DNA from 2 places in the Alicyclobacillus sp. TC genome. Region 2 is predicted to be linked to the other one. Evidence: riboswitches for the same ligand, from Rfam matches in the RefSeq annotation. Region 2 holds a riboswitch; the other holds the start of a gene.
What was found. Region 2 has a riboswitch for thiamine pyrophosphate ahead of thiC (phosphomethylpyrimidine synthase ThiC). Riboswitches for the same ligand answer to the same signal wherever they lie in the genome.

Region 1: another riboswitch for thiamine pyrophosphate. It lies ahead of FY534_RS10820 (ECF transporter S component); the one in region 2 lies ahead of thiC (phosphomethylpyrimidine synthase ThiC).

Annotation. Positions count from the first base shown of each region.
Region 1 is NZ_CP044434.1:2,172,518-2,188,330, reverse strand. It holds gene hisIE (bifunctional phosphoribosyl-AMP cyclohydrolase/phosphoribosyl-ATP diphosphatase HisIE) at 1-214, shown strand, start outside; gene FY534_RS10830 (DMT family transporter) at 220-1,149, shown strand; gene FY534_RS10825 (DODA-type extradiol aromatic ring-opening family dioxygenase) at 1,146-1,952, shown strand; TPP riboswitch at 2,023-2,119, shown strand; gene FY534_RS10820 (ECF transporter S component) at 2,205-2,783, shown strand; gene FY534_RS10815 (ATP-binding cassette domain-containing protein) at 2,780-4,930, shown strand; gene FY534_RS15060 (energy-coupling factor transporter transmembrane component T family protein) at 4,927-5,157, shown strand; gene FY534_RS10805 (glycosyltransferase family 39 protein) at 5,135-6,328, opposite strand; gene tkt (transketolase) at 6,604-8,595, shown strand; gene FY534_RS10795 (TetR/AcrR family transcriptional regulator) at 8,709-9,317, opposite strand; gene FY534_RS10790 (LysR family transcriptional regulator) at 9,393-10,268, opposite strand; gene FY534_RS10785 (peptidoglycan D,D-transpeptidase FtsI family protein) at 10,497-12,572, shown strand; gene mnmA (tRNA 2-thiouridine(34) synthase MnmA) at 13,101-14,255, opposite strand; gene FY534_RS10775 (hypothetical protein) at 14,510-15,427, shown strand; gene FY534_RS10770 (hypothetical protein) at 15,600-15,813, opposite strand, start outside.
Region 2 is NZ_CP044434.1:645,016-660,828, forward strand. It holds gene FY534_RS03140 (response regulator) at 98-796, opposite strand; gene FY534_RS03145 (ATP-binding protein) at 793-2,427, opposite strand; gene kdpF (K(+)-transporting ATPase subunit F) at 2,749-2,826, shown strand; gene kdpA (potassium-transporting ATPase subunit KdpA) at 2,859-4,571, shown strand; gene kdpB (potassium-transporting ATPase subunit KdpB) at 4,597-6,657, shown strand; gene kdpC (potassium-transporting ATPase subunit KdpC) at 6,681-7,208, shown strand; gene FY534_RS03170 (histidine kinase) at 7,287-9,545, shown strand; TPP riboswitch at 10,167-10,274, shown strand; gene thiC (phosphomethylpyrimidine synthase ThiC) at 10,359-12,116, shown strand; gene FY534_RS03180 (RNA polymerase sigma factor) at 12,231-12,767, shown strand; gene FY534_RS03185 (hypothetical protein) at 12,767-13,180, shown strand; gene FY534_RS03190 (hypothetical protein) at 13,177-14,052, shown strand; gene FY534_RS03195 (phosphatase PAP2 family protein) at 14,114-14,752, opposite strand; gene FY534_RS03200 (DedA family protein) at 14,853-15,467, shown strand; gene gluQRS (tRNA glutamyl-Q(34) synthetase GluQRS) at 15,482-15,813, shown strand, end outside.

The DNA.
Region 1 (15,813 bases), 1.3 Mb from region 2:
CACCTATCTCTTCACGCAGGGCATGGACAAAATTGCCAAAAAAGTTGGAGAAGAAGCTGTCGAAGTTGCTCTGGCAGCCAAATCGTCAGATGCTGTCAGACAGCGGGAAGAAGTAGCGGCTGAAAGCGCTGACCTACTTTATCACCTGCTGGTTCTTTGGAGTGCTTCTGGGGTTTCTCCGGCGGATGTAATGGCAGTGTTGAGGAGCAGATAGCGCAGATGCAGTCAGAAGTTGTACCACCTCCTGGAGAAGTGCCTGCCTCGCCATCGCGCGAGGCATTTGGTTTGTTTTCCGTCCTTTTTGTCAATCTTATTTGGGCTGCGAGTTTTCCGGCCACTGCGTTTGCCGTACATAGTTTTCCTCCCGTTTTTTTGACACTGATGCGCCTATCGGTAGGCGGACTGCTTTTGTCGCCTTGGCTTTTTTTGCGATCAGCGCGTCGCCTTTTCCATCCTCGTGTGTTAGCACTCAGTGCCTTCTTGGGTGTAGTCGGTTTTTCCTTGCCAGTTTTTTTCGAGACAGAAGGTCTGTATCAATCGACTCCAGCTGTAGCTGCCATTTCTATAGCGATGGAACCTCTTTTTACAACCTTCATTGCTGCGATGGTTTTGCGAGAGCGGCTAACATGGCGGCGGATTTTTGCTTTGTTTTTAGCGCTGATAGGTGCTTATGCGATTGCAGGGTTTCCTCGTCCAGACAATCCAGGCTATTGGCTTGGCGACTTGTTTATGTTGGCTGCCGTTCTGTGCTATGCTGTGTACAATGCGTTGTCAAAAAAATTGACCGATTCTGTACCTTCTATGCCAGCTGCTTCAGCATCATTGTTATTTGGTGCCCTTGGCAGTTTACCTATCTGGCTTTTGCTCCATCATCCGCTGCCGCACGAATGGATTTCCAAAGACATATATGCAGCAGCCTATTTGACACTCTTTTGTACGACTGGCGCTTATGTGCTCTGGAATCTTATTTTGCGTGTTTTTCACGCCTCTTTTGCAGCGTTGTTTCTCTATTTGCAACCCGTTTTTGGGGTGTTGCTCTCCGTTTGGTTGCTTCACATTCAACCGGAAGCATCCTTTTATGTCGGAAGTGTCGTTATTCTATTTAGCCTATTTCTAGGTAGACAACAGAGAGGAGAACGGTCGGATTGAATCCATTTGTTCACACGCTTATTTCGCCTCACGGATTTGAACTGATTCCTTCGCTCGACACAGCCAAACGTCCGGGAATTCAGCGTTTAAGGAGTGCTTTGGAAAAGCAAGGGAAACGTATGACAGCTGCTAAACCTGATTTATTGGTGGTTTTGACACCGCATGGACTGCGCACGACCCGTTACACTACAGTAACAACCAGCACTTGGGTACGCGGGTTAGCGGAATACGACGGAGAAGAAGCCAGCATGGAATGTCCTGTAGCGCAGTCTTTTGCAGTGGGTTACGTAGAGGCTGCTGAGGCTGCAGGTTTACCACTTTTGGGTGTTCAGTTTGCCACGGCAGCAGGACCGCTCTCTGTTTTACCGCTTGATTGGGGAAGTATGGTTCCGCTCTGGTTTATGCCTGATGTTCCTGTTGTTATTATCACCCCAGCGCGAAATTTGGATAAAGCGTCATATATTCGCTGTGGAGAGCTATTGGCAGAGTGGACAGTGCGTCAGAAAAAACGTGTTGGCTTGATTGCCTCCTGTGACTGGGCGCATACGCACCATGAGGGCGGACCTTATGGTTTTGCCAAAGAAGCCGTGGAGTTGGATCAAAAAGTTCGGGATGTACTTATGCGTGGTGAATGGGAAGAAATGGCGGATTGGGATTCTTCATTTGTTGAAGCTGCTAAACCCGACGGAATCCCACAAATTTTAATGTTAGCTGGTGCTGTGTCCAAAGCGGATCGTAAAATTACAGAATGCGAATATGAGTGTCCTACCTATTTCGGAATGTTAGTAGCAGGACTCGCTTAAGCGGTTTGTGAACGAGTCTCTTGTTACTCAGACGCGGATTTGCTACACTGCTTGCAAACAGCATAAAGAAAAGAGGCGCTAGGGGTGCCCTTTGGCTGAGAGACCTATGTCAACCCTTTAGACTCGATCTGGATAATGCCAGCGAGAGGAAGTGCCAAGTTCGGGGAGAGTCACCTCTTTTCACGCCATTAGCGGGAGAGGTGTTTTTTTATGTCAACTCTCGCAAAACAATCATAATTTGGGGGAATGTTTATGAGTTGGAAGTTGCGAGACATTGTCTTGTTAGCCATTCTCGCGGTTGTCAGTGGTCTGATTTTCCGTATTTTCGATTTCTTGTACAACATTCTGCAAATCGGCAATATTGTCTGGCCGCCTGGTCAAAATATTTTAAACGGTGTCTGGTTTATTGCTGTCGGCTTGGTACCTTATATCATTCGTAAACCAGGGGCTGCGCTTTTGGCAGAAGTGCTTGCTGCCGTCGTTGAATGGGCGCTCGCTGGTCCTTATGGAATTAGTGGCGTTCTTTCTGGCTTATTGCAAGGTCTTGGCGGCGAATTGGCCTATCTGTTCTTTGCTTATCGTCGCTACAATCTCGGCGTCTTATCACTCTCAGGTGCGCTGGCCGGTGTGGGGTACGCTGTGCAATATTACTATCAGTATGGCGGTAATCATCTCACTCATTTGGATTTTATTCTTGCCGTTCTCATCAACTGTATTTCAGGAGTATTTTTTGCTGGATTTGTGCCGAAATGGATTGATGATGCTCTTGCGCGTACAGGGCTTCTTCGCAATTACGCGATTGCTCAGCGAGCTAAGGGGATTTCACAGTGAGTAGCCAACTGAAGCAGAGTCCTCGTACCCTCGAAGAGATGGCAAGTCCGCTTCTCTTTGTAAAGGATCTCTGTTTGCGCTATGAGGAGCATGGGCCATGGATTTTGCGCCATATTGATTTTGTCCTGCATCCAGGTGAATCTGTATTGCTGCTTGGCCCAAGCGGATCGGGAAAAAGCACATTAGCTATGGTACTTGCTGGTCTGATACCCGGGATTCTTGAGGCAGAAGTCAAAGGAGAAGTCTTTTCTAGCGATTCTTTGCGCAAGCCGGGGAATATTGGCTATGTTTTTCAAGATGCGGATACACAGTTTTGCATGCTGCAAGTGGATGACGAATTGGCGTTTGGCATGGAGAATCGGCAAATTCCCCGCGCCAAGATGCGTGAACGAATGAAAGAAGCTTTGGCCAATGTTTTGTTGCCCGTTGCTCCAAACGATCATCATCATGAGTTTTCGGGCGGAATGAAGCAGAAATTGGCGATTGCTTCCGCTTTGACACTTCGTCCTCAACTTTGTGTCCTGGATGAACCTACAGCTAATCTCGATCCGTTAGCTAGTGCACAGGTATTGGCGACCATTCAAAAATTGCGCGAACAAGGGACTAGCTTGCTGATAATTGAGCATCATTTTCAACCTCTTCTGCCCTATGTGGATAGGGTGGTCTTGTTCAATCGAGATGGTAGCATTCATCGCCAAGGTCCTGCTGGAGAAGTGGTTGCTGAAGAATGGGCATGGATGCTGGCAGAAGGAGTAGCAGAAAGTCATGAGCTTGTCCAAACTGCGGTGCGGCGCGCTAATGATGCGTCCAGTTTGTCTTTGGGCAATCCGCTATGGACTTTGAGTGGGTTGGACGTAAAGCGTGGAAAGCGTGAAGTGTTGAAGCAGGTTAATGCAGAAATACGGCAAGGCGAATGGATAGCCATTGTGGGTCCAAACGGATCGGGCAAATCGACATTACTTGAAGCGCTCGCGGGATTGGTTCCGGCTGAGTCTGGAGAGTTGTCGTATGCTGGACGTCCACTCAAGGATTGGTCGGCAGAAGAATTGTATCAACGAATTTCTGTGAGTTTTCAAAATCCAGAGCATCAGTTTGTTTATGAACGAGTGGGAGAAGAGATAGCCAATCAACGTCTGTCAGGTGACATTCCTGATGATGTCCAGTCCTGGCTCAGTGATTTTGGCCTGGCAGGTTTAGCTGAACAATCGCCTTATATGCTTTCCCAAGGCCAGAAACGCCGTTTGTCTGTTGCTTCTATGTTACGTAAGGAACATGAGGCGTATTTGCTTGACGAGCCAACGTTTGGTCAGGATGCTGCGACAACCCGTTTTCTTATGGAACGTTTGGAGTCGTTGCACATTCGCGGTAAAACTCTGATCATGGTTAGCCATGACTTGTCACTCGTCTATCGTTATGCTACGCGCGTTTGGGTGGTGGTCAATGGTCGGTTGATTTGGGATGGTTTGCCGCAGGATTTAAAAAATCATCAAGCGATTCGAGCAAAAGCTCATCTTTTATCGGAACAGGAATTGATTGCGGCAGAGTTGCAACGAACGGAATTGAGCATGAAAGATATTTGGAATGCTTGGGAACCGAAGAGTGTTCCTAAGAATCATGCTCGTTTGTCCTGGTTTCGTAAAATTCACCCAGTCTGGCTATTCATTGGTATTCTGGTGGCAGCGGTCTTGATGGTATTTGCAAACAACTGGCAACAAGGTTTGGCGATGTTACTCTTTCCTATGGTTTTGCTCATGACCTTGGGACATCAATCTCCTTGGCGTGTATTAAAAATTCTTGCGCCATTTGTCCTTATTTATTTTCTTTCCCTTGTCTCTTTGACATTGAATTCAGCAGTACCGTCTGGAAGTGCCAGCGTGACGATTCTTTGGTGGCATCCAAGTATAGCCGGACTTCTCAATGGTATCGTGCTCGCCACACGAATGATTGGCACGTTGGCGCTTGGCCTGCTCTATGTGGATGCCGTGGATTTAACAGAATTGACCATTGGACTGACGCGACATTTTCGCTTGCCGCCTAAGTTCGCCTATGGTTTTCTGGCAGGTTTTCGCATACTGCCGTTGCTGCACACTGAGTGGAACAAAATTCAAGATGCACGTCGCGTGCGAGGATTATCCCTAAACGGATGATATGGCGCATCGGTATTTTTGCGTTGCCGCTATTGGCTCAGGCTGTACGCATGAGCGAGCGTGTAGCCATGGCTATGGAAGCTCGTGGTTTGCAGGGTGATGCGGCTGCGTCCGCTAAGGAACGCAGCTTTTACCGTGATGTGTCCTATGGAACTTTGGATATTTTTATTGCTCTCGCTTTTCCTGTTTCAGTGTTCGCTTTGCTTATGATTTTTGCTCACCCTTAAACCTGTGGCGAATGGTCCTATTCCAGATCCACGGGAACGCTACACAACCCATGGGCGTAAAGAGAGCGTATAAAGGCATCAATGGATAACGGAAACGATCCCAAGCAGGGAAAAAGAAAAAAACAAGAGTATAGTAAACTAAAAAGCAGAGAATAATGGCCCATTGTCGAAGCAGTGGGCGTTTTTCTGCTTGGATGGCCAAATACATCAGGCCGAGTAGTACAAAGAGCATAAAAATCCAATAGGCAATTGTATCCACGTTACGCATGGTTGTGACCAACCATGGTTGGGCTCCAGCATTGATGAATGTATAACGAACAGCGTTTACGTCATTATTGTATAGATGATAAATTTTTGCCCAGCCATTCAGGAAGGTCTGCCAGGGATGAGTCCAGTAGTATTGAAACGCTACTTTTTCGCCAATTGCATTTTCTAGAACTTCGTTTTTACCAGCCGCAAGTAATGGATTGATGTTGGGATTGTATGACCAATAGTATCCTGAATTTGTCATAATTCCTTGCCAAAGATTGACTCCTCCATTTGTCGATACCAGGACAAAATGATGCATGGCCAGCCAATTGCGCAGCGTCACTGGAAAGATGCCGACGACCATGCCCAGGACGAATAAAACCGTTCGTTGAAAAGCTATTCGCCATGCAATTTGTCCTAACCAACGTTCAGAGAATAAATAAAAGATAGGAAACAACAGCGGGATGGGACGTATATCAATATCTAGACCAAGTAGTAAACCTACAAGCGCAAACGGCCACCAACGGTGTTCTTTTTTGTTTGAAAGCAAGGTTAAGGCAAAGAGTACAATCACAAGTAAAAAAGTAAACGATTCTTCCGATCCGTTGACAGCGTTCCATTCTATTTGACTTGGCAAGAGAGTGTAAAACAGGGCACCAATTGTAGCTAGCCGAGCATGATGGGTAAAGTGTTCAATGAATTTGTAAATCAAGATGACCATTCCAATACTCAGGAGCGTATTAAAAATCAACCCAGAAATCATTACCGGACCGGTCAGACGATAAATGATGGACAGGATAAATGGCCAGCCAATCGGCCAGTATGCGGTTGCCTGTCCGCGCCAATGGTAACCTTGTCCAAGCGCCATTTCTCTAGCATGGATAAAATACCACTCAAAATCAGCGCGTTGTGGCGGTTGCATGTATAAAAGAAAGGCTCCTCTTAGCAAAATGTTGATGAGGACGACCCAGAAGAGATTAGAATGTTGAAAACGGGTAAGATAGGTTATCGGCCAGAAACGTTTTTGGGGTTTGTTGTTTTTTTCCTGTAAAATGACGGATTCACCTCTACAGTTCGTAAGCCTTGTTGTCCAAATTTTACTTTGTAAATGTTATCATATGCGGAGAAGCAGCGCGTTTTGTCCACGTTGCACTCATATTTTCCGTTGCCCATCTTTTGTTGCAGAGGAGTGGAGAAATGCCGTACACAGAAAAAGATTTGTTAGCTGTTCAAACGATTCGTACACTTTCTATTGACGCCATTGAAAAGGCGAATTCAGGCCACCCAGGATTGCCCATGGGTGCTGCACCTATGGCCTATGTATTATGGTCCCGTTTTTTGCAACACAATCCTGAAAATCCCCATTGGTTTAATCGTGATCGATTTGTGCTGTCGGCTGGTCATGGTTCTATGTTACTCTACAGCCTGCTCCATCTCTTTGGTTACGATGTGACCATAGACGATTTGAAATCTTTTCGACAATACGGCTCACGTACACCAGGACATCCAGAATACGGACACACGCCGGGAGTGGACACTACAACTGGACCGCTTGGACAAGGAATTGCGACAGCTGTGGGTATGGCTGTTGCGGAAAGATTTTTGGCTGCTAAATACAATCGTCCTGATGCGCAAGTGGTTGATCATTACACTTATGTGATTGTCGGCGACGGCGATTTAATGGAAGGTATCTCGGGTGAAGCGTCTTCACTAGCAGGTCATCTCAAATTGAACAAACTCATTGTTCTTTATGATTCTAACGATATTTCTCTTGATGGGCCTACTTCTTGGTCGTTTACGGAAGATGTAAAAGCGCGTTATCAGTCTTACGGCTGGAACGTTTTGCATGTGAAAGATGGTAACGATTTGGAAGAAATTGAGGAGGCTATCAAAGAAGCTCGCCACGCTAACGCCCCTACACTCATTCAAGTCAAGACCATCATTGGATATGGCGCGCCTACCAAGCAAGGGACATCCAAAGCTCATGGTTCCCCGTTGGGTAAAGAGGAAGCAGCTAAAGCAAAAGCATTTTATCAGTGGGGTCATGACGATCCGTTTCATGTTCCCTCCGAAGTTCGAGAATTGTTTGCAGAACTCAAAAAAGCCTGTGCATCTCGGGAAGCAGCTTGGAACGCTGTCTACGTGGAGTTCCAAAAGAAATATCCTGAGCTGGCTCAAGAACTAGATACAGCCCGCTCTGGGAAAGTTCGTGTTGATTTTCCGCAAGTCATGCCGCAGTTTGAAGGTGAAGTAGCGACACGCGATGCTTTTGCAAAAGTCATCAATGCCATTGCTCCTCACGTTCCAACAATGCTTGGCGGTTCTGCCGATTTATCAGAATCCAACAAAACTTTAATTGCTGGAAAAGATCATTTTGGACCAGAAAATTATGCCGGTCAGAATGTTTTTTATGGAGTACGTGAGCATGCCATGGGAGCCATGATCAACGGACTGTGTTTGCATCAAGGTATATTCCCTTATGTTGGGACCTTCCTGGTCTTTTGCGATTACTTGCGTCCATCCATTCGCTTGGCTGCACTGATGAAACAACCAGCACTATATGTGTTTACACACGATAGTATTGCTGTTGGTGAAGATGGACCGACGCACGAACCGATTGAACAATTGGCTTCTCTGCGCGCTATCCCAGGATTAGTGGTTTTTCGTCCGGCAGATGCTCAGGAAACAGGTTATGCGGTGGAATATGCATTGACGCATCGGGAGGCACCGATTGTGCTAGCCTTGTCCAGACAAAAACTCCCGGTTTTACCTGAAATCCAAAAACATCGAACGGAGTTTGCCAAGGGTGCTTATGTCTTGTATCAACATGGGGATGGTCAACAATTAGCCATCATGGCTACTGGTTCTGAGGTGCACCTTGTACTCGAAGCTGCCAAGCGTTTGGCTGCTGAAGGAATCGCGGTGCGTGTGATTAACGTCACATCTTTTGAATTGTTTGAATCAATGGATGCGGCGTATCGAGAGAGCGTCCTGCCCGGTGGATTGCGTAAGCGGCTTGCCGTGGAAATGGCTCACCCCATGTCATGGGGCAAGTATGTGGGGTTGGATGGTGATACGTTGACCATACAACGATTTGGTGCTTCTGGCCCTGGAGAAGTTGTGATGCGAGAATATGGATTTACCGTGGAAAACGTCATCGCAAAAGCAAAAGCCATTTTAAATCGTTAAACGTCAATTTCTATGCAGAATGGGGCAGTCCTTGTGGACGCCCCATTTGTTCAATGCTCGAAGGACAGAAATCGCTTGTTCTCTTCAAACAATCATGATTGTTTTCAGTAATTTCAGGAAAGAGTTTCCGATGATTGTAAATGAGCTTGCAATCCTGCCATGACAAAACGAATAATACGGTTTTCAAATGTTGTTTTATCGGACTCCTCAATATGCATTGCTGCATAATAAGCCATGTCTCCCACCAATGAGATAAGCATGAGAATCGTCCAGCGATCTTCCTTGCTTTGAAAACGTCCCTCGTGGCGACGATTGAGAGCCTCTAGCAGTTTGTCACCGAGAGAACCATACATAGCTTCCTGCTTTCTTTCCATAAACGCTCGGCCGCCACCCGAATAATAAACTGACGCCATGGCTTTATCATGGTCAAACATGCGCAGAACGGTTCTGACTGTCGCTTCAGTTGCCTCTTCAAAAGAGTTTTCAAGATTGTCAAGAATGGGGGAAATTCGAGTCCAGGTCTGCTCCACCATCTCGTCAAATAAAGCGGTGAGCAAATCTTCGAGTGAATTGAAATGCAGGTAGAAGGTGCCGCGTGCAATGTTACTTTCTTTGATGACATCGGCAATCGTAATATCGTCATAGCCATATTCTTGAAAGAGCCATTTGGCAGTATTCAGAATGTGTTGATGACGTTGCTCTTTAGTCATGGATTGACGCATTTCAGAAGCTCCTTTTTCAACTGCGCTGAAATGATAGTTACGTAATTTACCCCCGCGCGGTATGTAGAGAATGTTTTATGTCAGTGATGCATAATGATCACGCACGACTTTTAAAAACTGATGGGTGATAGGATGTTCGGCTATTTCTTCTGGATAAGCCAGTAATGTCGGCCGCACCCAATCCTCCAGTCCCACATCAATAGCTAAACAGCCCTTGTGGACCGCATCTGCAAGAGTTCTTCTTGGTAACAGAGAATATCCAACACCGAGTCCAACCATGGCTTTAATAGCGTCAAGACTGTCGAGTTCCATACTCACTTTGGGATAGACATGTGATTTGGCAAGGAGTTCCATAACACGCTTGCGAAAAGGCGCTGTTTCCCGGCTGAATGCGACGAAAGGTTCATTGACCAGTGCCTGAGGACCAGGAAAATGATGTGTAAAAGGATGGTTTTTCGAAACTACCAAATCAATTTTATCTGGAACAAACTCTACAAGACGCACACGTGGATGATAAATCGGCTCACCTAAAAAACAAAAATCCACGCGTCCAGTGGTCAAGGCTTCCACCATTTCATCGTAAAGTCCCATTTGTACTTGCAGGCGAATCCGACTTTGTTGGTGAAAGGTGGCAAGGCAACTAGGCACGTCAGTAGAGACAAAAGCGCGGCCAGACATGATGCGCAAAATAGGTAAAGGTGAACTTTCGGGCTTGCTCATTTCAGTGACCAGCCGTTGCATACGCTCAGCGAGGGGTAAAAACTGTCGTCCTGCAACAGTTAATTCAACTCCTGTCGGAACGCGATCGAACAAAGCATAGCCCAAGTCTCGTTCCAGTCGCTGCAAACGTGTAGTGACGGTGGATTGTGACATAAATAGGCTATCGGCCGTTTTGGAAATCGATTTTAGCCTTGCTATAGCCAAAAAAAGCTCTACATCACGTGTATCCACATCATCACCCAACTGACCTTTTTCTGCATTCTATCATGTGCTGCTTGAAAGGAACAATTAGATATTGATGAGAATTTCGTCATGCTGCCAAGATTTCTCCATCCTCTTTTCGCAATTTCAGAGTAAACTAGAGAATGTGGGTTTTTTCGTGTCGATGACTGTCAATTGTTGACGATGAAAATGGCTGATAGATACGAGAAAACTGATATTTACACAGGGAGGATTGTCATGCTGAAACGAAAGAATCGAGGCAAACGCGTGAAAAGACACAATCCTGCTAATCGCCTGTGGGTCGTATCCGGTATAACCACTCTTGCTCTGGCGGGACTTTTATTGCGCCTAGGCTATGTGCAAGTCAAGGAAGGTTCGCAGTTTCGCGGAGAATCAACGAATGTTCAGGTGGTTTCTTACCCGGTTTTACCACCTCGCGGATTTATATATAGCAGTAACGGAACTGTGCTCGCTGAGGACAAGCCAGTATATGATGCCTATCTAACTCGCTTGCCCAATGTTTCAGAAAATCTTCAGAATATGGCAGACAAGTTGGCGCCTTGGTTGGGTGAAAGTCCGAAAGCAGTATTGACGGCCATGAAAACGAGCCCGCTTGCTACTCAAGTGCTCATTAAACGAAATCTTTCTGAAGCTGCTGTATCTTACATTTATGAGCATCGAAGCGAACTGCCGGGAGTGCGTGTTGAGGTCGATCCAATTCGCTATTATCCTTATGGCGATTTGGCAGCGCATATCCTTGGATATGTCGGACCGATTACCTCCAGTTCTGAATCTTACTATAACAAACTGGGGTATCTTGATTCACAAATTGTTGGTGAAACGGGCGTGGAAGCGCAGTATGAGTCCTATCTGCAGGGACATGTAGGAGAAGAGGAAGACCTGGTCAACAGTGCAGGTGTGCCTATAAAGTCAATTGGCATGCAGCCACCAGCACAGTCGGGAGACAATTTGCAGTTAACAATTGATTCTACCTATCAGGCGTTGGCCCAAGAAATTGTGGCCAATTATATTCAAAATTCACCACTTAAATATGAGATTTCAGAAGCTTCCGCTGTTGTTTTGAATGTCAAAACAGGCGGGGTGGAAGCTATGGTTAGTTATCCTTATTACAACCCCAATTGGTTTTTGAATGGTAATTATTTAAAACACGCTACTTACTTAGAAAAATCTGATGCGTTGATTAACAATGTGATTCAAAGCCCTGAATATCCTGGCTCTACTGTCAAACCGGCAAACGCGATTGCAGGTATGCAGTCGGGAACAATTACACCGAATACGATAGTGTACGATCACGGTTTCTTGCAAATTGGTAACCGCATTTTTCACAACTGGTATCTTCCTGGATTTGGACCGGTTAATGTGACGCAGGCTATTGAACTTTCCGATGACACGTTTTTCTACCAGCTTGGATTATGGCTGGGGGGATGGAATAACAATACCGGTTACCCCAATGGAGAATCCTACAATCAGTGGGTAAAAACTCGTTTTGTCAAAGCCCTGAATACACTGTTTGGCTGGGAATATCGGTTTGGTCTTGGCGCCATGACCGGCATTGATTTGCCGGGAGAAGTACCTGGTATGTTCTGGGAAGAAGACACGCAGCAGAACTATCTGGAAGTTCCTTATGACTTAAAGCAAGCAGAAGCTTCTTTAAAGAAGAAAGGCTATTATGATAACTGGGGGGCAGTACCTGATTTAGCGTTTGCAGCCATAGGCCAGTCACAAGAATTTACGCCTATCGAAATGGCCCAATATGTGATGACTTTGGCCGATCGCGGAGTAAAACTTCAGCCGCATGTTCTTCAAGCCATTTATCCAGCGGACGAAGCGCCTGGCAGTCCTGGCAGTAAACCGATATACACTTTTAAGCCTAAAGTGGAGGCACGGCTTAACATTAATCCAACGTATATGCAGGCTGCGTTGCAAGGTATGTATTTGATGGCCAATAATCCTATGGGATTACTTTACCAGGGTGGATTTGCTGGATCTCCATATCACGCTGCTGGTAAGACAGGAACTGCTCAGATCTCTGAAAACGGGCGCAATGTGGACGACTCCGTGACCATTGCTTTTGCGCCTTATAACCATCCACAAATTGCTATTGCTGTCATGGTGCCAGGTGGTGGAGCGAGTACAACCACTGCTTCACATATAGCTCATCGTTTATTTAATGCGTATTTTCAATTGCATCACGAGTTTTTCCCTAAAAGTCAATGGATTAATCCCCAATTTCCGGCCAATTGGAGCTCAACTTTTGCTGCTCAACAACCAGAAAAGGGTGTTATGCCCTAATCTGTCTTATTAGGAAGGCTGCAGAAGCCTGCATATGAGCAGGTTTCTGCGACTTTCTATTCTATAAGAGGCTGCCTATGAAGAAATGGGTAACTTTTGAGCAAAAGAAGATTGAATTAATTGAAAATTTCTAATATAATGTTAAGAAACGATTCCTTAGAGAATCGAGAAAAAAGGCTGAAATCGCGTTCGCATTCAATATCTGTGAATTTTGAAATATTTGCGAATTTCGATGAATACAAGCCTGGGGAAGAGAGGAATTCAGATGGAATACAATCATTCACAATGCGCATTTTGCGGGTCGGAAATGGAGCAAGAAGAGCGGGAAGTAAATTATCGCCAAGTATGTTCTTCTTGTCTCGACAAATGGGAAAGGGATGCTGATGCAACTTGGTAGTAAGAAGTCAGCAAAAAAGGTTGTCCCTCACGGAAAAAGTCAAATCGCTCTGTGCATTTACAATTAGTCACAGATGGCAGAGCTTGGCTTGTCCCTAAGGGCAACCTTTTTTGTTTGACAATATCAACAGATTATAGAGCCATATCAGCAGCTAACGGGCGGACGACGTGCGGAGAGAATGACTTGACGTATGGTTCGAACGACTCAATGATACCACCACCGAGGCAAACTTCTCCATTGTAGAGTACAACCGATTGTCCGGGAGTAATAGCTCTTTGGGGTGTATCAAAGAGGACGTGCGCACCTTTAGCGTGCATATAGACAGTAACTTGTTGATCAGGCTGGCGATAGCGAAATTTGGCTGTACAGCGAAAAGTCTCAGCAGGTGGATGACCAGCAATAAAATGAATTTCACGGGTTTGTAATGAAGTGCTGTAGAGCAAGGGGTTGTTCAATCCTTGAGCAACCACAAGCTGGTTGGTAGATAAAATTTTGTCCACCACAAACCACGGTTCACCATTACCTTCACGTTTACCACCGATGTTTAATCCATGACGTTGGCCGAGAGTATAGTACATCAAGCCATCGTGTGTTCCTAATACATGTCCGTCTGCATCTATAATTTCTCCAGGCTTAGCTGGTAAATACTGTTGTAGAAATTGTTTAAAGTTTTTTTCGCCAATGAAGCAAATACCCGTACTGTCTTTTTTCTTTGCTGTCGGTAATTTTGCTTCGGCGGCAATTTTACGTACTTCTGGTTTAGGCAAATGACCAATTGGGAAAACAGCTTTTTTTAAAGCTTCCTGACTGAGTAAGTGCAAAAAATAGGTTTGGTCTTTTTGGTCATCCGCCGCTCGCAACAGGATGGCTTCTTGATCTTGTAGTTCCATACGGGCATAGTGACCAGTCGCGAGTCCATCTGCACCAAGTTCAAGGGCAACATCCAACAATTCTTTGAATTTAATTTCACGATTACAAAGAACGTCTGGGTTAGGCGTTCTTCCCTGTTGATACTCTTGAAGAAAATATTGAAAGACGCGTTGTTCATATTCTTTTTCAAAATTGACACCGTAATAAGGGATGCCAATGATTTCGCAAACTTTGGCCACATCTTCAAAGTCTTCTGTTGCAGTACAACGTCCTTCCGCGTCTGTATCGTCCCAATTTTTCATAAAGACTCCAATCACTTCATGTCCTGCTTGTTTCAGAAGCCATGCAGCCACTGAAGAATCCACTCCGCCTGACATGCCTACAACAATTCTTTTTGGAGAGGAAGCCTTGTGCATGTTGTTCCCTCCTTATTTCTTGGCTTGAGCTTTTTATATGCAGAACCATCTTACGGTTTTTGCCATTCAAGCGCTCGTACCTTAGTAGTTTGCGCAATTTTATCTATGCGGTCAAGAAGAGGTAAACTGTTTTCGATATGAACTTTTCCTTCAGAGGGAACTGGAGGATACGCGTTCTTTTTGTCGAAACTCAAGATGATTATACTGTTAATTTCCGCTGCAGCGAGTGTTCAAACAGGATTGGGGAGAATCAAATGTTTCAAATCAATCGCCAAGTTATCTTGGAACATCCAAGATTAAAATTTTTACAAGATGTCGTACCTATTGATGAACATATGGACGGGATCGAAAAATTTATTAACCTGTGTTATGTCGACGAAGGATGGAATGTGGTTCAACATGGACGAGTGATAGCTCTAAGGGCTACTGATGAACAACGACTTTCATCAGCTTTCAAGGCAAGCCTATATCTTGGCAAATATAAAGATATGGCGAATACAGAACGGTTTTTGAAAAGCATGGTATCTGCTGGACATTCCTACGAACCGATTCGAGGAGAAACCATACTCTTTCTGTTTATTGGTATTGGCAAACCGGTTTACGATCATCTGGTTACTTATACGGTCGGTCGACCTACTCGGATTGCTGGTGGGCAGCGAGCTAATGTGCCCTGGGGTTTTGAATTGCCTGTAGAGGCGAGGAATGAAGAAGAGTATGCGGAAGAACTGGATCGCATTCGTCGTGTAATTCAATTGGCTAAAACGGATCGGGTTGAACAAATGCAGGCGGCGCGTGCCAAATTGCCTGTGGGCTATATCATGCCGCCCTTTCTCTTTGAATTTTCTGAAGAAGCGCTCATCAAACATGTCTTTCGTCAGCGACTCTTTGAAAGGGGAGCGCAAGGGGCGACTGTTGAAGTGGTCAGTGACATGATGGAATGTTGCATGCAAATCGATCCTCAGAAATGGGAAGTTCTGGTTGACTATCATGGGCCTCATTTACAACAGTGGGAAAAAGCCATGCGTACATTGCGAAAAGAATCTTATCAATTGAAAGATATATGTAAATTATTAGATATCTCTTTGGAAGAGGCTCTACAAAAAGATTTATACTCTCTCCTGTTGGAGTCGGTGGGCAAGTTGCCGCCATCGATGTGGGAGAAACAGCGTTAGATGATAGAGTAAGCAGAAAAAGCAAAAAGTGTTTCAAATAGATGAATGAAGACTCCACTTTGGCAATTATTGAGTGGCAGAGTGGTGTTGTGCCTGCGTATGGTATGCAGAGGGATACAGTCCGGGCAGAGATTGAACCTCTGCCCGTCCCTTCGCAATTTTCAATAGCTGATTAATGAGTCAAATGGCTGTCCTGGCTAGGTAAAATGTTTTCTGGAGATTTAGGTTCCACTGGATAAGCCCGCTGTCCGCAAGTACACCATACAGAAGGGTACGGATGTTCAGATATATGCATCCGTCCACAAGTACATAGATAACGAATGGCGGGGATATATCTTTCTAGTGTCATCGGATCGACTTGCCGAATCATTGATTTTAAAGTGGGG
Region 2 (15,813 bases):
GTGGCAAATAACTCATGCTAGTGATGATAAATATGGACTCCAAAAAGTAGAAATTGATTTTCAACGGGAGCTTTGTCTAGAGAAATTAACTTGTACACTAGTCTTGTTCTGCTACAAAACGATAACCAATTCCTGGTTCTGTGACAATGTAGAGAGGCTGAGTAGAATCGGTCTCTATTTTTTTTCGCAAATGACCGATATAAACTCGTAAGTAATGGGTTGAATTATTGTAGTCAACATTTCCCCATATTTGTGTTAAAAGTTGCTTGTGGGTCACTACTTTACCGGCATTTTGCATTAAAATTTTAAGTAAATCGTACTCAATGGGTGTAAGTTTTATAGTTTTTCCATGCAGTTCCACTTTTCTTTGCACAAAGTCAATGCGAATCCCTTTCAACTCAATTACAGGTTCATCGACTGTTTGACTTGCATGGCGCAGAGCAACACGGATTCGAGCAAGTAACTCATTCATGCCGAAAGGTTTAACCATGTAATCATCTGCACCCAGATCGAGGGCAGTTACCTTATCTCTTTCATCTTCCTGAACAGTTAATACAATAATCGGAACCTGCGTCCATTCACGTAGATTTTTTAATACTTCAAGCCCTGACATATCTGGTAACCCTAAATCAAGGATAATAAGATCTGGGCGATTCATGCCTGCATTCATCATGCCCTTTTCACCACTAGAAGCTTCTATAATTTGATAGCCGTGGGCTTTTAACGTGAGTCGCAATAGTTTTTGGATAGCAGGTTCATCATCAATGATTAAAATTTTAGCACCAGTCTGGTTCAATTTTTATCATCCTTGCGAATTTTTTGGGAATGAACAGATTGAATGGGCAGTTGCACTATTATACGCGTTCCACGAGGAAATGCATTTTCAGCACGAATCTTTCCACCGTGGGCTTCAATCACAGAATGACAGATTGCTAATCCTAGGCCTGTTCCCGAAATATGTGTTGTATTACTAGCCCGATAAAATTTATTAAAAATCAAGTGCTTTTCATCATCAGGTATGCCTATACCATAATCGCGCACTTCTATATGTAAATGTTGAACATCCTTTTGAATCGAAATATCAATAGGCGAATCTTGTTCAGAATACTTTGCAGCATTGCTGATAATGTTGACTAATACTTGTTCCAATAACAATTCGTCAAGATACATTTCGGGAATATCGCCAACTGTTGAGATATGGACGGGATGAGTTTGAAGAATTTCTTTCAAATCCGCTAAGGCAACTCCCAATATATCTAAAATATCCGTTTCTCTTCGTTTAAGCTGCATCATACCGCTTTCAATTCTCATCATGCCGATTAAGTTAGAGACCAGACGATTCATGCGCATGGCGCCTTCACGAATAGTAGATATCAGCTCCAAACTATCTTCAATAGACAGCTTGTCAAATGAGTCGATTAAGCCGCCTGATGCACCAATAATGGTGGTCAGAGGGGTTTTTAACTCATGTGAAATAGAGTTGATAAGCGCTGTCCGCAGACGTTCCGACTCTGCAGCTAAATGAGCTAATTGGGCTTGCTCTTCATAGTGAATACGTGCAAGAGAGATGGCGGCCAATCCAGCAATGGCGTGTAAAATCTCAATGTGATCGCGATGAGTTGAAATGGTATAATTTCCCGGTTCACCGATACAGAGTACACCATAATTATTTTCATCCGCTTTAAGGGGTATGTATAAAAGTGCAGCAGATTGGTAAGTTTTTGACCCGAGACCAGCTGTTTGTCCATGACGAAATACCCATTTTAGAATATACTGGTCGGTTTTGGCCATGACCTGTTGGTCATGTGTCGTAGAAAAATAATATTTGAACTCTTTTTCTTGAGATAAAGCAATCATGGCCTGAGTATCAAAAGCATTTTCTACAAACTGTAGAATGAGGTTGATGATAGCCTCGATTTGACTGTTCGCTGCCAATTGACGACTTAATGAGTATAAAGTATTGGCGATTGCCTCTCGTCTTTTGGCCTCTTCAGCACGTCTGCGCATCTGTGAAGCTAAACTAGCCGTGAGTATGGCAACAGTTAAAAAAACTGCAAAAGATACTAGAAAGCGTAAATCACTTACGGAATAACTGAAAATTGGAGGGATAAAAAAGAAATCAAACAGTAGTAGGCCTAAGCATGCTGACAGAATGCCAGGACCCAGTCCGTAGGTTACCGATGCTATAAGAACGGGTAAAAGGTAAAGCATGGCAATGTTAACGCGATCGTACGTAAATCCGATGATAAACAAAAGTAAAGTGAGTACCCCGTTCATTCCAATCGTAACTGTATAGGCTGTCAAGCGATTTTTATTGCTGATTAGATAACGGATGATCGGGATTTTTTTGATAAATGCTATATAACTTTTTCGATTGCCTTTATGAGTAGAGTCTAAAATCTGCCACTTAGGAGAGAAACTTTTCATTCGTCTTTCCCTCTCGAATTTTTATCGTTCCACAATTTCCTCTCTAGTTATATCTCTAATGAATCTTAAAGAGTCGATTTTTACGTTTTTTTTATGTCTAACAGCTAAATTTATCATCCAAATTGATGAAGAAGCCACGTAAACTCAGGTCTGTAATCGAACGACAGATTGAGTGAAAAAGTGGAATGATGCAAAAACGCTTTAGAAGGGTGGTCGGAAATGGGGGATTTAATTTCCATTTTATTGTTTTGTGCCATTTTTGCGTTTTTTATTTTGGTTTATCGTTGGTTTGACAGGACATAGAGCAAAGGAGTTGCGAATATGTGGTTTCTGCTATCGTTAGCCATTTTGCTTATGGGGTATTTAACATACGTTATTTTTCACCCGGAAAAATTTTGAAAGGTTAAAGAGGGCTTTAGGAGGTGAACGGAATGACTGTAGAAGGAATACTACAAATTTTACTGGTGCTGATTTTGATGTTTTTATTTGGAATACCGTTAGGTCGATATATCTATACTATTTTTTCCTTACAACACAGTCGAATGGATCGTCTTTTTATGCCAGTGGAACGGTTCTTATATCGATTGATTGGCGTTGATTCATCTGTGTCAATGGATTGGAAAGCATATCTCCGTGCCTTAATGTTGGTGAATTTTGTCATGCTGTTGTTTGCCTATCTTATTTTTCGCTTACAAGGTCGATTACCTCTTAATCCAGACAAAATTCCAGGAATGTCTCCTGCTCTCGCTTTTAATACAGCAGCCAGTTTTATCACCAATACAAACTGGCAAAATTATGCTGGTGAGACGTCCATGTCCTACCTAGGACAAATGCTAGGTATTACTTTTTTACAGTTCACTTCAGCAGCTACAGGCTTAGTAGCGGCAATAGCATTTGTTCGGGCAATCGTTCGCAGTAAAACGGATAATTTAGGTAATTTTTGGGTGGATATTATTCGCGCTCATACCCGGTTGCTCCTACCGATGTCTTTTCTACTGGCCTGCGTTTTAGTCGCTCTCGGCGTTCCGGAAACTTTACAAGGGGCCGCTATTGTACACACATTATCGGGAGATGTTCAGGTAATTGCTAGAGGACCCGTGGCGAGTTTGGAAGCCATTAAACAGCTAGGGACCAATGGAGGAGGTTTTTTTAATGCCAATTCCGCTCATCCATTTGAAGATCCAACAGCATTAACGTGTGTTCTGGAAATTTTGGCAATGGGAGTTACTGCAACAGGTTTGATATGGACGCTTGGCCTATTTCTCAAAAACCGTAAGCAGGCTATAGTCCTTTATGTTTTTTTAACAGCCATTCTGATGTTAGGTACTTTTATTATTTATGGGAATGAAGCGGCTGGTAATCCTTTAGTTCATCAAGCGTTTGGCATTCATGGTCCCAATATGGAGGGTAAAGAAGTTCGCTTTGGTATTCCTTTGACCAGTCTATTTACAGCTGCAACCACCGCGTATACTACGGGTGCCGTAAACGCTATGCATGACAGTTTAATGCCCATCAGCGGACTTGTACCTCTATTATTCATGATGTTTAACGTCATTTTTGGCGGTAAAGGAGTAGGTCTTTTAAATATTTTGATGTTTTTAATCATTACAGTATTTCTTTCTGGACTGATGGTGGGTCGAACCCCAGAAATTTTTGGAAAGAAAATTGAAGCTCGGGAAGTCAAATTGGCTACAGTCGCTATGTTGGTTCATCCCTTTGTCATACTTGTTCCAACAGCGATTGCTATAGCTACCCAAGTTGGCAGAGCGTCTATTTTAAATCCAGGATTGCATGGATTTACAGAAGTCTTATACGCATTCACTTCGGCAGCAGCCAATAATGGATCGGCTTTTGCAGGGCTAAACGGAAATACGGAATTCTATAATCTGGTGCTTGGAGTCGTCATGTTGCTTGGACGTTATATATCCATTTTGGCGATGTTTGCTATTGCTGGGTCAATGATTCTTAAACCTATTATCCCTGCTTCGGAAGGTACGTTGAGAACAGACACTTTTTCATTCGGAGGTGTCTTTGTGGCAGTATTTGTAATTGTTGGAGCTTTGACATTTTTCCCCTTCTTAGCCATTGGACCCATTGGCGAACAGTTACAGATGATGCATACGGTTTCTCATATCGTCCACTAAAAATGAGCAGAAGGAGGGTTATAGAATGTCAGTGACAAAGGGTACGCTTTCAGCAGAAATTTTAAAAAGTTCATTTCTGGAGTCCTTCAAAAAATTCCATCCGAAAATATTATTTCGCAATCCTGTCATGTTTGTAGTCGAGATCGGCATGTTGATTACGTTTTGGCTGACTATAGACCCTTGGGCCTTTTCTTCCAAAGTTTCTTTGGGACATGTGGCATCAGCTCGTGGATATAATTTGGCAGTCACAATAATTTTGTTTTTTACAATTCTATTCGGTAATTTTGCGGAAGCAATTGCTGAAGGAAGAGGGAAGGCGCAAGCGGAGACACTGCGTAAAACCAAAACAGAGCTTATAGCCCGCCTGCAGCAGCCAGATGGCACATTTGCTCAAGTCCCTGCCAGTAGTTTAAAAAAGGGTGATATTGTCAAAGTTGTAGCGAATGAGATTATCCCTGCCGATGGTGAAGTTTTGGAAGGTATTGGGAGTGTTGATGAGTCCGCCATTACAGGTGAGTCTGCTCCAGTGATACGTGGCGCTGGTGGAGATTTTAGTTCTGTCACAGGTGGAACTAAATTATTGTCGGATGAGTTTTTGATACGTATAACTGTCAATCCTGGAGAATCGTTTTTGGATAAGATGATTGGACTCGTGGAAGGAGCAACTCGTCAAAAAACTCCCAACGAGTTAGCGTTATCTGTGTTGTTGGCAGGGTTAACACTCATTTTTCTCATTGTTATTGTTTGTCTGCCCCCTGTAGCTGATTATTTGGGGAAAAGCTTAAACATTGCCACGCTCATTGCTCTGTTGGTTTGCCTAATTCCCACAACCATAGGAGCTTTGCTCTCGGCTATTGGCATTGCTGGAATGGATCGCGTGATTCGCTTTAACGTTATTGCCAAATCTGGTAAAGCGGTGGAAGCTGCCGGAGATGTCAATACGTTGATTTTGGATAAAACCGGAACAATTACAATAGGTAATCGATTGGCTTCAGAGTTTATTCCTGTTGGTGGTCATGAAGAAAAGGAATTAGCCGAGCAAGCAGTCCTATCTTCTTTGTTTGATGAAACGCCCGAAGGTCGTTCTGTGGTTGAGCTTGGTCAAACTATGGATATTCAATTGCGTCGCGAGGATTATGTTGATGCGGAGAATGTTGAATTTAGTGCGGACACACGAATGAGCGGATTAAATCTTAAGAATGGCTTCATTATCCGTAAAGGGGCAGTAGATGCCATCAAACGATATGTTCAAGAACAGGGCGGGGAAATCCCGGAAGACTTGGATCACTACACTGAACTGATTGCCAAAGATGGCGGTACGCCTTTGGCAGTCATGGTGAATAAAGAAATTTACGGTTTGATTTATCTGAAAGATATTGTTAAGCCGGGAATGCGCGAACGATTTGCTGAGCTGCGCAAAATGGGGATTAAAACAGTTATGTGTACGGGAGATAATCCGTTGACAGCCGCAACCATTGCTAAAGAAGCTGGAGTAGATGATTTTATAGCAGAAGCTAAGCCTGAGGATAAGATGCAGTTAATCCAGCGAGAACAAGAACAGGGAAAATTGGTGGCTATGTCTGGAGATGGTACGAATGATGCGCCCGCCTTGGCTCAGGCGGATGTGGGCCTAGCTATGAATACTGGTACGGCAGCTGCTAAAGAGGCAGGAAATATGGTCGATCTCGACTCTGATCCGACCAAGCTGATAGAAGTAGTTTCGATTGGTAAACAGTTATTGATAACGCGTGGAGCTTTGACCACTTTCTCCATTGCTAATGATGTAGCGAAATATTTTGCCATCATACCTGCCATGTTTGTAACGATGATTCCCTCACTACAAGTTTTGAATATTATGCACCTTTCTAGTCCAAGAAGCGCTATTCTTTCTGCGCTTATCTTTAATGCGTTGGTGATACCAGCTTTGATTCCAATTGCAATGCGTGGTGTTAAGTATCGCCCAATGAGTGCTACCCAGATGTTGATTCGTAATCTACTCATTTTTGGAGTGGGAGGGGTCATAGTTCCTTTTGCGGGCATTAAGCTCATTGATGTGATATTGACAGCAACGGGTTGGTTTTCCTAAAAAGACGAGAAAGGGGTGCCAGGATGGTCAATATTATTCGTTCTATTCGCTTCACGATAGTGTTTGCTGTGATTTTAGGAATTTTCTATCCCTTAGCAGTATTAGGTATTGGGCAATGGTTTTTTCCATGGCAAGCTAATGGAAGTTTAGTCACATTCCATCATCATAAAGTAGGTTCTATGCTTATTGCACAAGCAGTAAATCAACCAGGACTGTTTCAACCTCGCCCTTCAGCAGTGCAATATAATGCAGATGGCTCTGGAGGTTCTAATTTGGGTCCAACGAATCCAGCATTACTTAAAGAAATTCAACAAAATATCCAAAAAATAGAGAAACAAAATCCCAATATACCTATTCAAGAGATACCCACAAGTATGGTGGAATCTTCAGCATCGGGCCTGGATCCGGATATTACGTTACGAGATGCGCAACTACAAATTAGCCGGATCGCTCAAACTACTGGCCTTTCGAAGAACTGGTTAGAACAATTAATAAAAAAGGACACCATCCATCCAACATTCGGTATTTGGGGGTGCCTATGCTCAATGTGATGCAATTAAATTTAGCTATTGAAAAGAAATTACAAAACTCAAAAGAGTAAAATCCATAGTTAAAGACGAGGTGTTAGGATGCAAAAAGATGTTACTCGCAAAGGCGTGCTTAAATTGTTTATTGGAGCCGCTCCAGGGGTTGGTAAAACATACACCATGTTGCGAGAAGCTAAATTCTTACTTGAAAGAGGAAATGACGTAGTCATTGGATTCATTGAGACACATCAAAGAGAGGAAACCTATCGACAATTGGATGGATTAGAAATGATTCCTCCACTACAGATAAAGGTAGGGCAATCTATCTACAAAGAAGTAGATTTACAAGCGATTTTAAGGCGCAGACCTGAGTTTGTCATTATTGATGAACTGGCGCACAGTAATGCGCCAGGTTCAATTTTTTCTAAGCGTTATCAGGATGTTGAATTTTTGTTGGATAACGGAATTTCTGTCCTGACTGCAGTCAATGTTCAACATATTGAGGGAATACATAAGGAAGCAGAACAAATTACCGGCATAAAGGTACGAGAACTGATACCGGAATCATTTGTGCGTCGAGCTGAAGAGGTGTCATTAATAGATGTCACGCCGGAAACGTTGCGACAGCGTTTACGTGACGGCAGTATCTATCCTAAAGATCAAATTCAGCAAGCTCTTCAGCATTTTTTTAAGAAAGAAAATTTATCTGGATTACGTGAACTTGCACTTCGAACTGTTGCTGATGATGTGGAAGAACGGTTGGAGAAATCCTATTCACGACAGAAAATACCCGGACCAGTTGGCGTGCGTGAGGTCATTATGGTTTGTGTCAGCCATTATCAAAGAGCTATTTTGTTGATTCAAAGAGGACAAAGAATGGCTATTCGCTTAAAGGCGGATTTCTATGTCTTGGCGATTGCGGATACAGCGGAAGATTTACTTTCTGACAAAGAAAAAAAAGAAATGGAGAAAATACGGCAATTAGCCGAAGAAAATGGTGCAGAATGGTTGGTTGAATCCAAAAATGATCGTCCCATAGGGGAAGTAATTTTAAAAATGGCGGATCGATACAAGGTTACGCAAATCGTTTTGGGGCAACCGGCTCCCTCAAGACAACGTCTTCTTCAGTGGCAATGGCATCAACCTGTTCGCTATTTGCTTCGTAAATTACGATATACAGACTTGAGAATTGTTGGATGGCGGGATTTAACGCCTGGCGAAGTAGCGGCGCGTTATTCAGCGAGTAACCGAATTGCACGTTCTCGAAATTTATACGGGAACCTAACGATTTATATTGGAGCCGCTCCGGGAGTCGGCAAGACGTATCGGATGCTTCAAGATGCTCATGACTGGAAAGCTAAAAATAAAGATGTCGTTATAGGACTAATTGAAACACATGGTCGTGAGGATACACGCCAACAAATCGGCAATTTGGAAGTGATTCCTCAGCAAATTATTCGCTATGAGGGGCGAGGATATCCGGAGTTAGATGTACAAGCCATATTAAAAAGAAGACCGGAAATTGTTTTAATTGATGAACTTGCTCATTCAAACATTCCTGGAAGTATTCATAAAAAAAGATATCAGGATATACTTTATATACTCGAACACGGCATTGATGTAGTGACAGCAGTTAATATTCAACATTTAGAAAGTCTAAAAGATAGCGTTGAACATATCACAGGTGTCAAGGTACGCGAACGAATTCCTGATTGGTTTATGAAATTAGCTACAGAGATTAAGCTCATTGATGTGACACCAGAAACGTTGCAACAAAGATTAATGGAAGGAAGAATTTATCATATAGATAAAATTGAATCGGCTATACAACATTTTTTTCAATCTACTAATTTGGCTGCATTACGTGAACTAGCTTTACTAGAAGTAGCAGATGATGTAGATCAGAAATTACATGCGAAGCAAGATCGACATCAAATCAGGGCAATGGAATCGGAAAGTATTTTGGTTTGTGTTAATTATCGTTCACATTCAGAAAAATTAATACGACGAGGCTGGAGAGTTGCTGATAGGCTGGAAGCTAAATTATATGTACTTGTAGTTCAAACGAGTGAAACCTTGAGTGACAAAGAACAAGCAGACTTTCAAAACATTCAATCTCTGGCAGAACAATTTTCTGCGACGTTTTTGATTCGACATTCTCTACCTAAAAAGGTAGGCACAACTATTGTGGAAATTGCCAAAGCATTAGGGGTATCTCAATTGGTTATGGGGCAACCCATTCGCCGTGAATATGGATTAGCAAGGTGGAAAAGAAGTCCTATTGATGACATTCTCGATCACGCTGAATTCGTTGATTTACATATTGTTTCCTATACACAAGGTGCTCCAGAAAAAAAATAATTTTTGCTCAAATTCTATCCCTGAGAAAAGGAACTTTCGTCTTTTAACCATATATGTGGGTATCGGTAGCTTCAAACCATCTCAATTCTAATTTAGTTGGCCAAAACTTGCAGATGAGTCTTTCAAAACATTCCGCGGTTGTGTCAAGAACGATTACGATCGAGTCTTGCTCATTTTGGCGAGCGGCTTGACGGATACGACAACGGATGCAGATTAGATTCCGGATCACTTGGCCGTGTGCAATCTTCTTCTCCAGCTTTTTTTGTTACCAGGGTATGTACCGAACTAGCGTTTCAGCCGTGAATAACAGTGTCATGAGAGCGTGAATATGGTTTTCGTTTGGTGAATGGCAACCGAGCATTCCGAGTTCTTGCTTTACCGTGCGAAGAAACATGACTACCATACACCAGCGCTTTCAGCTATGCTCCACTACCTCAGAAGGCGCATTGTAACGGTTGCTGACAAGCAGATAGGCTCCTTGTCAAGGAAAATTTATTTTTACCACTTCTTCCATGATTGAAATCGAATCAGGAGGGCAGCTTCAAACCCAACCTCTAAACATTCACCAATTTTAAAGATTGTCGAATGTCACAAACCGTGGTATGTTGAGTTTACAATTTCATGCATGCAAACGGGAGCTCGGCAAACCGGGCTGAGAGGGTGTTTGTGGACACCGACCGTCAACCTGATCTGGATAATGCCAGCGTAGGAATTCAATTGCACTTATACCTTTAGGTTGTGCAGACCGCCGCAAACACTATCCGGCGGTCTTTTTTCATATTCAAAATTTTATATCCAAGGAGAGTGTTTATGATGACAGAAAAAATTGATTATTTTCCTTGTAGTAAAAAAGTGTATATCCAAGGAACGCGGTCAGATTTGCAAGTACCTATGAGAGAAATTCAGTTATCTCCTTCTACGGGACGTTTTGGAAATCAAGAAAACTCGCCAATTCGAGTTTATGATACCAGTGGACCCTATACCGATATTCATAGTGATACCGATATTCGAACTGGCTTAGCTCCTATTCGTCGTCCATGGATTTTAGAAAGAGGTGATGTTGAGGAATATCAAGGGCGCCAAGTTCTCCCTATTGATAATGGTATAAAAGCATCTTCGGGCTCTTCTCAGCAAGAGATATTTCCTGGATTGCTTCGTAAACCTCTTCGAGCCAAAAAGGGTCACAATGTAACCCAGTTGCATTATGCCAGAAAAGGAATATTGACGCCCGAGATGGAGTTTATCGCAATTCGTGAAGGAAGAGATCCCGAGTTTGTTCGTCAGGAAGTTGCTTCCGGACGCGCTATTATTCCTTCCAATATCAATCACCCCGAGAGTGAACCAATGATTATTGGTCGCAACTTTTACACAAAAATCAATGCAAATATTGGGAATTCTGCTGTAGCCTCTTCAATTGAGGCAGAAGTAGATAAGATGAAATGGGCTACACTTTGGGGTGCTGATACAGTCATGGATTTATCGACAGGAAAAAATATCCATACTACTCGCGAGTGGATTATTCGTAATTCTCCTGTACCTATAGGGACAGTACCAATATACCAAGCTCTCGAAAAAGTGGGAGGAGAAGCGGAAGCATTAACGTGGGAAATTTATCGAGATACGTTAATAGAGCAAGCCGAACAGGGTGTGGACTATTTTACTATCCATGCCGGAGTATTGCTGCGATATATACCACTGACCGCCAAACGTGTTACAGGGATAGTTTCTCGAGGCGGTTCGATTATGGCTGCCTGGTGTTTGGCGCATCATCAAGAAAACTTTCTATATACGCATTTTGAAGAGATTTGCGAAATTATGAAGACGTATGACGTATCATTTTCGCTTGGAGATGGTTTGCGTCCAGGCTCTATTGCTGATGCGAATGATGAAGCTCAGTTTGCCGAGCTTGAAACACTTGGTGAATTGACAAAAATAGCTTGGCAACACGATGTCCAGGTTATGATTGAGGGACCAGGACACGTCCCTATGCACAAAATTAAGGAAAATGTTGATCGGCAAATGGAAGTTTGTCATGAAGCACCTTTTTATACACTCGGTCCACTAACCACGGATATCGCGCCTGGATATGACCATATTACATCGGCGATTGGAGCAGCCATGATTGGTTGGTTTGGAACTGCTATGCTGTGTTATGTAACTCCCAAAGAACACTTGGGATTGCCTAATAAAGATGATGTAAAGGAAGGTGTCATTGCTTATAAAATTGCTGCACATGCGGCAGACTTGGCAAAAGGTCATCCGCATGCTCAACAGCGGGATGATGCATTATCGAAAGCGCGTTTTGAATTTCGTTGGCGTGATCAATTCCATCTTTCGTTGGATCCACAGCGTGCAATCGCATATCACGATGAAACATTGCCTGCTGAACCCGCTAAAACTGCCCATTTTTGTTCGATGTGCGGACCGAAATTTTGCAGCATGAGAATTACGCAAGACATACGAGAATATGCGCAAGCTAAAGGATTAAGTGTAGAATCTGCCATAAGTGCGGGTATGGATGAAAAGGCAAAAGAATTTCGTGAATCAGGAAGTCAAATTTATCAGGCCTAAATTGATGTTTTGCAATGAACTTTTTCTTTATTGTTCATGTCTGTAAGGTTGTCAAGGATGACACAGGGTCTCTGGAGAAATAGTCGATGTGTTGCGAATGGAGGTGGTGTCTATTTGGATTTTGAAGATATTCACCTCATTCGCAAAGCACGTCGGGGAGACTATGAAGCGTTCAGTTGTATTGTGAAAAATTATCAGAATTACGTTTATAGTACAATTTATGGGATTTTGCAAAACCGGGTAGATGCGGAGGATGTAACCCAGGAAACGTTTATCAAAGCTTTTCAATCTCTAAAGAAATTGCAAGACGAACGAGCCTTCTCTACTTGGTTAATTCGTATTGCAATTCGTACAGCAATTGACTGTTTGAAGGCCAAACAAAAATGGCCCAGTGTTGAATTGGATTCTGAGAAAATTTCCACGCCACACGATCCCCATCCAGCAATAGATACTCGTATGGATATAGAACGGGCTTTGCGTGAATTATCGGAAGAGCATCGAATCGTAACTATTTTACGTGCTGTACATGAACTTGAATATGATGAGATTTCTGTTTTGCTGGATATACCCATTGGAACGGTTCGTTCGCGCGTGCATTATGCACGCTCACGTCTGCGTGAAATCTTAAAAGAAGAGAGGGGAACTTTGTAATGAAATATTCCTCAGAAGACGAAAAACTTACGGACGATGTGGATGTGGATGTGGATGTTCAGGAGTATCTCCTTTCCCTGGTTGCTCCTGTTCATCTGCATGAGCAAGTGATGCAAAAAATTTGGGATATTCGACGTCAAAAGCAGATTCAACGATTGGCTATAATCTACATACTGATCATTTCCGTGGGATCAGTTTGTTGTCTAGCCTTGTTGTTGTCACCTTTCGGACTGATATGTAGGGCCTTGTTAACGCTTGTATATGATATTTTTCACGGGTTAAGCCATTTGCCTATACCATTGAGTTATGGTTGGCTGGGTGTGTTTGCGTTCTTGTGTGCCGTCTGTTTATTGGGGTCAGTTTATGGTTTGAAAAAGTTGTTACGAGGCCTACAAAGCGAGGTTCTACTATGAAGAAACGTTGGTGGATGGGGTTGGCCATTGGCGCTGTGGCAGTCCTTGTCTGTCTGGTACCCTTTTTCCATTTGCGAAATGTTTACGCTGTGCGCAGCGCATATACCATCTTCCGTCAACAAAATACAAGCATTGCGCGCGGTCAAGTTGTAGATGATGCGCTTATTCTTGGACACAACGTCAATTTGTCAGGCCATGTCTATGAGATTTTGGCAGTCATTAATGGTAATGTGCACGTGACATCGAGTGGAAGCGCAGATATCTTGGTGGATTTAGGCGGTCAAATTTTTCTCGATCACGGTGCGCATGTTCACCAGTTATATCATCTTTCACTGTCCACTCCGTTTTGGAACGGGGTACTTTTGGGCGGGATGTTTGCTTTGCTTTTGTGGATGGGTATGCTTGTGCTTAGTATGGGTTTGCTGCTTATAACGACAATAGTTGCATGGGTATTTCAAGAATACACAGTGGTACCGTTTAATATTTTAAAATCTTCGGCTCGCACGGCGGGAATTGCTGGTTTGCTGATGACCGTAATCTGTCTGGCTGTCAGTGGGCTTTTGGCCGTAACACTAATAGCCATTCCTCTTGCTGCAGTTGCTGTTGTGTTGTTCGTAATTGCTGGGATTTTGGGTTTATCTGTTGTTGCTCTTTGGATAGGAGATTTATTTTGGCGAGAATCCAATCAGAAACGTCCAGAATGGGTAAGAGCAATGATGGGCTCTGGTCTGATGTTGGCTTTCTGCAATCTTCCTTGGATTGGTCTGCTTTTCTTTTGTATCTTTTGGCTGATTGGAATAGGGACGATAGCGCTATGGTTAGGAGAAGTTTGGAGGAAGCGAGGAAAACGCGGAAAAGCGATGGCATCCTAAAGGGAGTATTTAGGAATCCATTGCTTTTTCACGCATTTTTTAATGGTTATCTCATTTTAAGTTATAGAGTAGAAGAATGCTTTTCTTCTTTTGTTACTGCAGTAGTTTTGGGACCAAATCGAAAAATCTTGGCAATGAAAGATGAAAGCGGAAAAATCCATCGCGAAAACTTCCACATCACTTTCCCCGAAAAAATACCGATGATCATACCGCCAATGACATCTGTTGGGTAGTGTACACCAACAAAGACACGGGCAACCATAACAATAATCGCGATAACGGTAAAGGTTCGACTAATCCATCGACTATTATGTCCCCAAGAGCCGGCTGCAAAACCAAAGCTCCCAGATGCATGATCGCTCGGAAAAGAAGCGTCATTGCTATGAGGAATAAGCTGGTTAAACGAACCTTTTGGAAAGACAGTAAAAGGTCGTGGCCGAAACCAGATGTGTGAAATTATCAGATTGATGATCAATGCCAATATGCCTGCCAATCCTGCCATAATCAGAGCGTGTCGACGTTGGATATCTGGTTTGGGAAGAGTAAACCAAGCAATAAGAAAGAGCAACGCATAAATCTCTGGAGCATCCTTGGCAAAAAAAATCATGACTTGGTCGAGTAAAACGCTATGTCCAGCTAGACCGTTGATGAGATGATAGAGAACAGTATCAAATGGATTGAGTAAAGCCGCGTGAAACATGAATTCACTCCTCTTTCTATAAATAGTCACAGTATTACAGACGGTCAGGACTTGCAAGAAGTTCATTTGGCTATAAATTTTTTTCTCAGCATTTATTTGTTTGAGAAACAGGGGGGTATTTTTCATCCAACATCTTCTTCATCAGTACGGTTACGAGGGATTATTTATCATTTTACTTGCGGAAATGATTGGTTTTCCGTTTCCTGCAGAAACGACGCTGACTCTAGCTGGAGTGGAATGGTCGCAGGGTATGTTTTCTTTTCTTCCGCTATTGCTTGTATCTGCCTTTGGTAATATTGCTGGTTCGACCATCGCTTATGGGATAGGTTATTTTTTGGGTCGTCCCGTCATCTTGCGATTTGGACGCTGGGTGGGTGTTACAGAAGCGCGTCTAAAGAAGGCTGAAAACAAGTTTGCACAGTATCAAATCAGTATTCTGCTGTGGGGAAAGTTTGTGAGTGTGATTCGTGTATTGGTGCCTTACATTGCTGGTCTTGAACGTATGCCTATGATAAGATTTTCCCTTTTAAATTCCATTAGTGCTTTTCTCTGGGCTGCTGTTTTTCTTTTGGAAGGACGCTTTTTAGGGGTTTTGTGGACTGATGAACGTCATAGAGAGTGGTATGTTGTTTTGGGCATAGGCATAGTGATGATGCTCGTTGTATGGTGGAGATGGCGAACGGCAAAACGGCGTCATGGACAGAAAAATGGATAAGGGAGGAGGTTATCTTGCGCGGACGCTTTGCACCAAGTCCAACAGGGTTACTGCATATAGGCAATGCTTTGACCGCGGTACTTGCTTGGATGCATGTTAGGTCACAGGGTGGGGAATTTTTGCTGCGAATTGAAGATATTGACCAGCAACGGTGTAAATCGATATTTGTCGATCAACTTGTAGAAGATTTGCAATGGCTTGGTCTTGATTGGGATGAGGGTCCAGATATCGGAGGTCCCTATATGCCTTATCGGCAACGCGATCGTCAAACGATATACGATGCAGCGTTTACTAAGCTTTTAGAACAAGCTTTGCTCTATCCATGTTATTGCAGTCGTTCTGAACT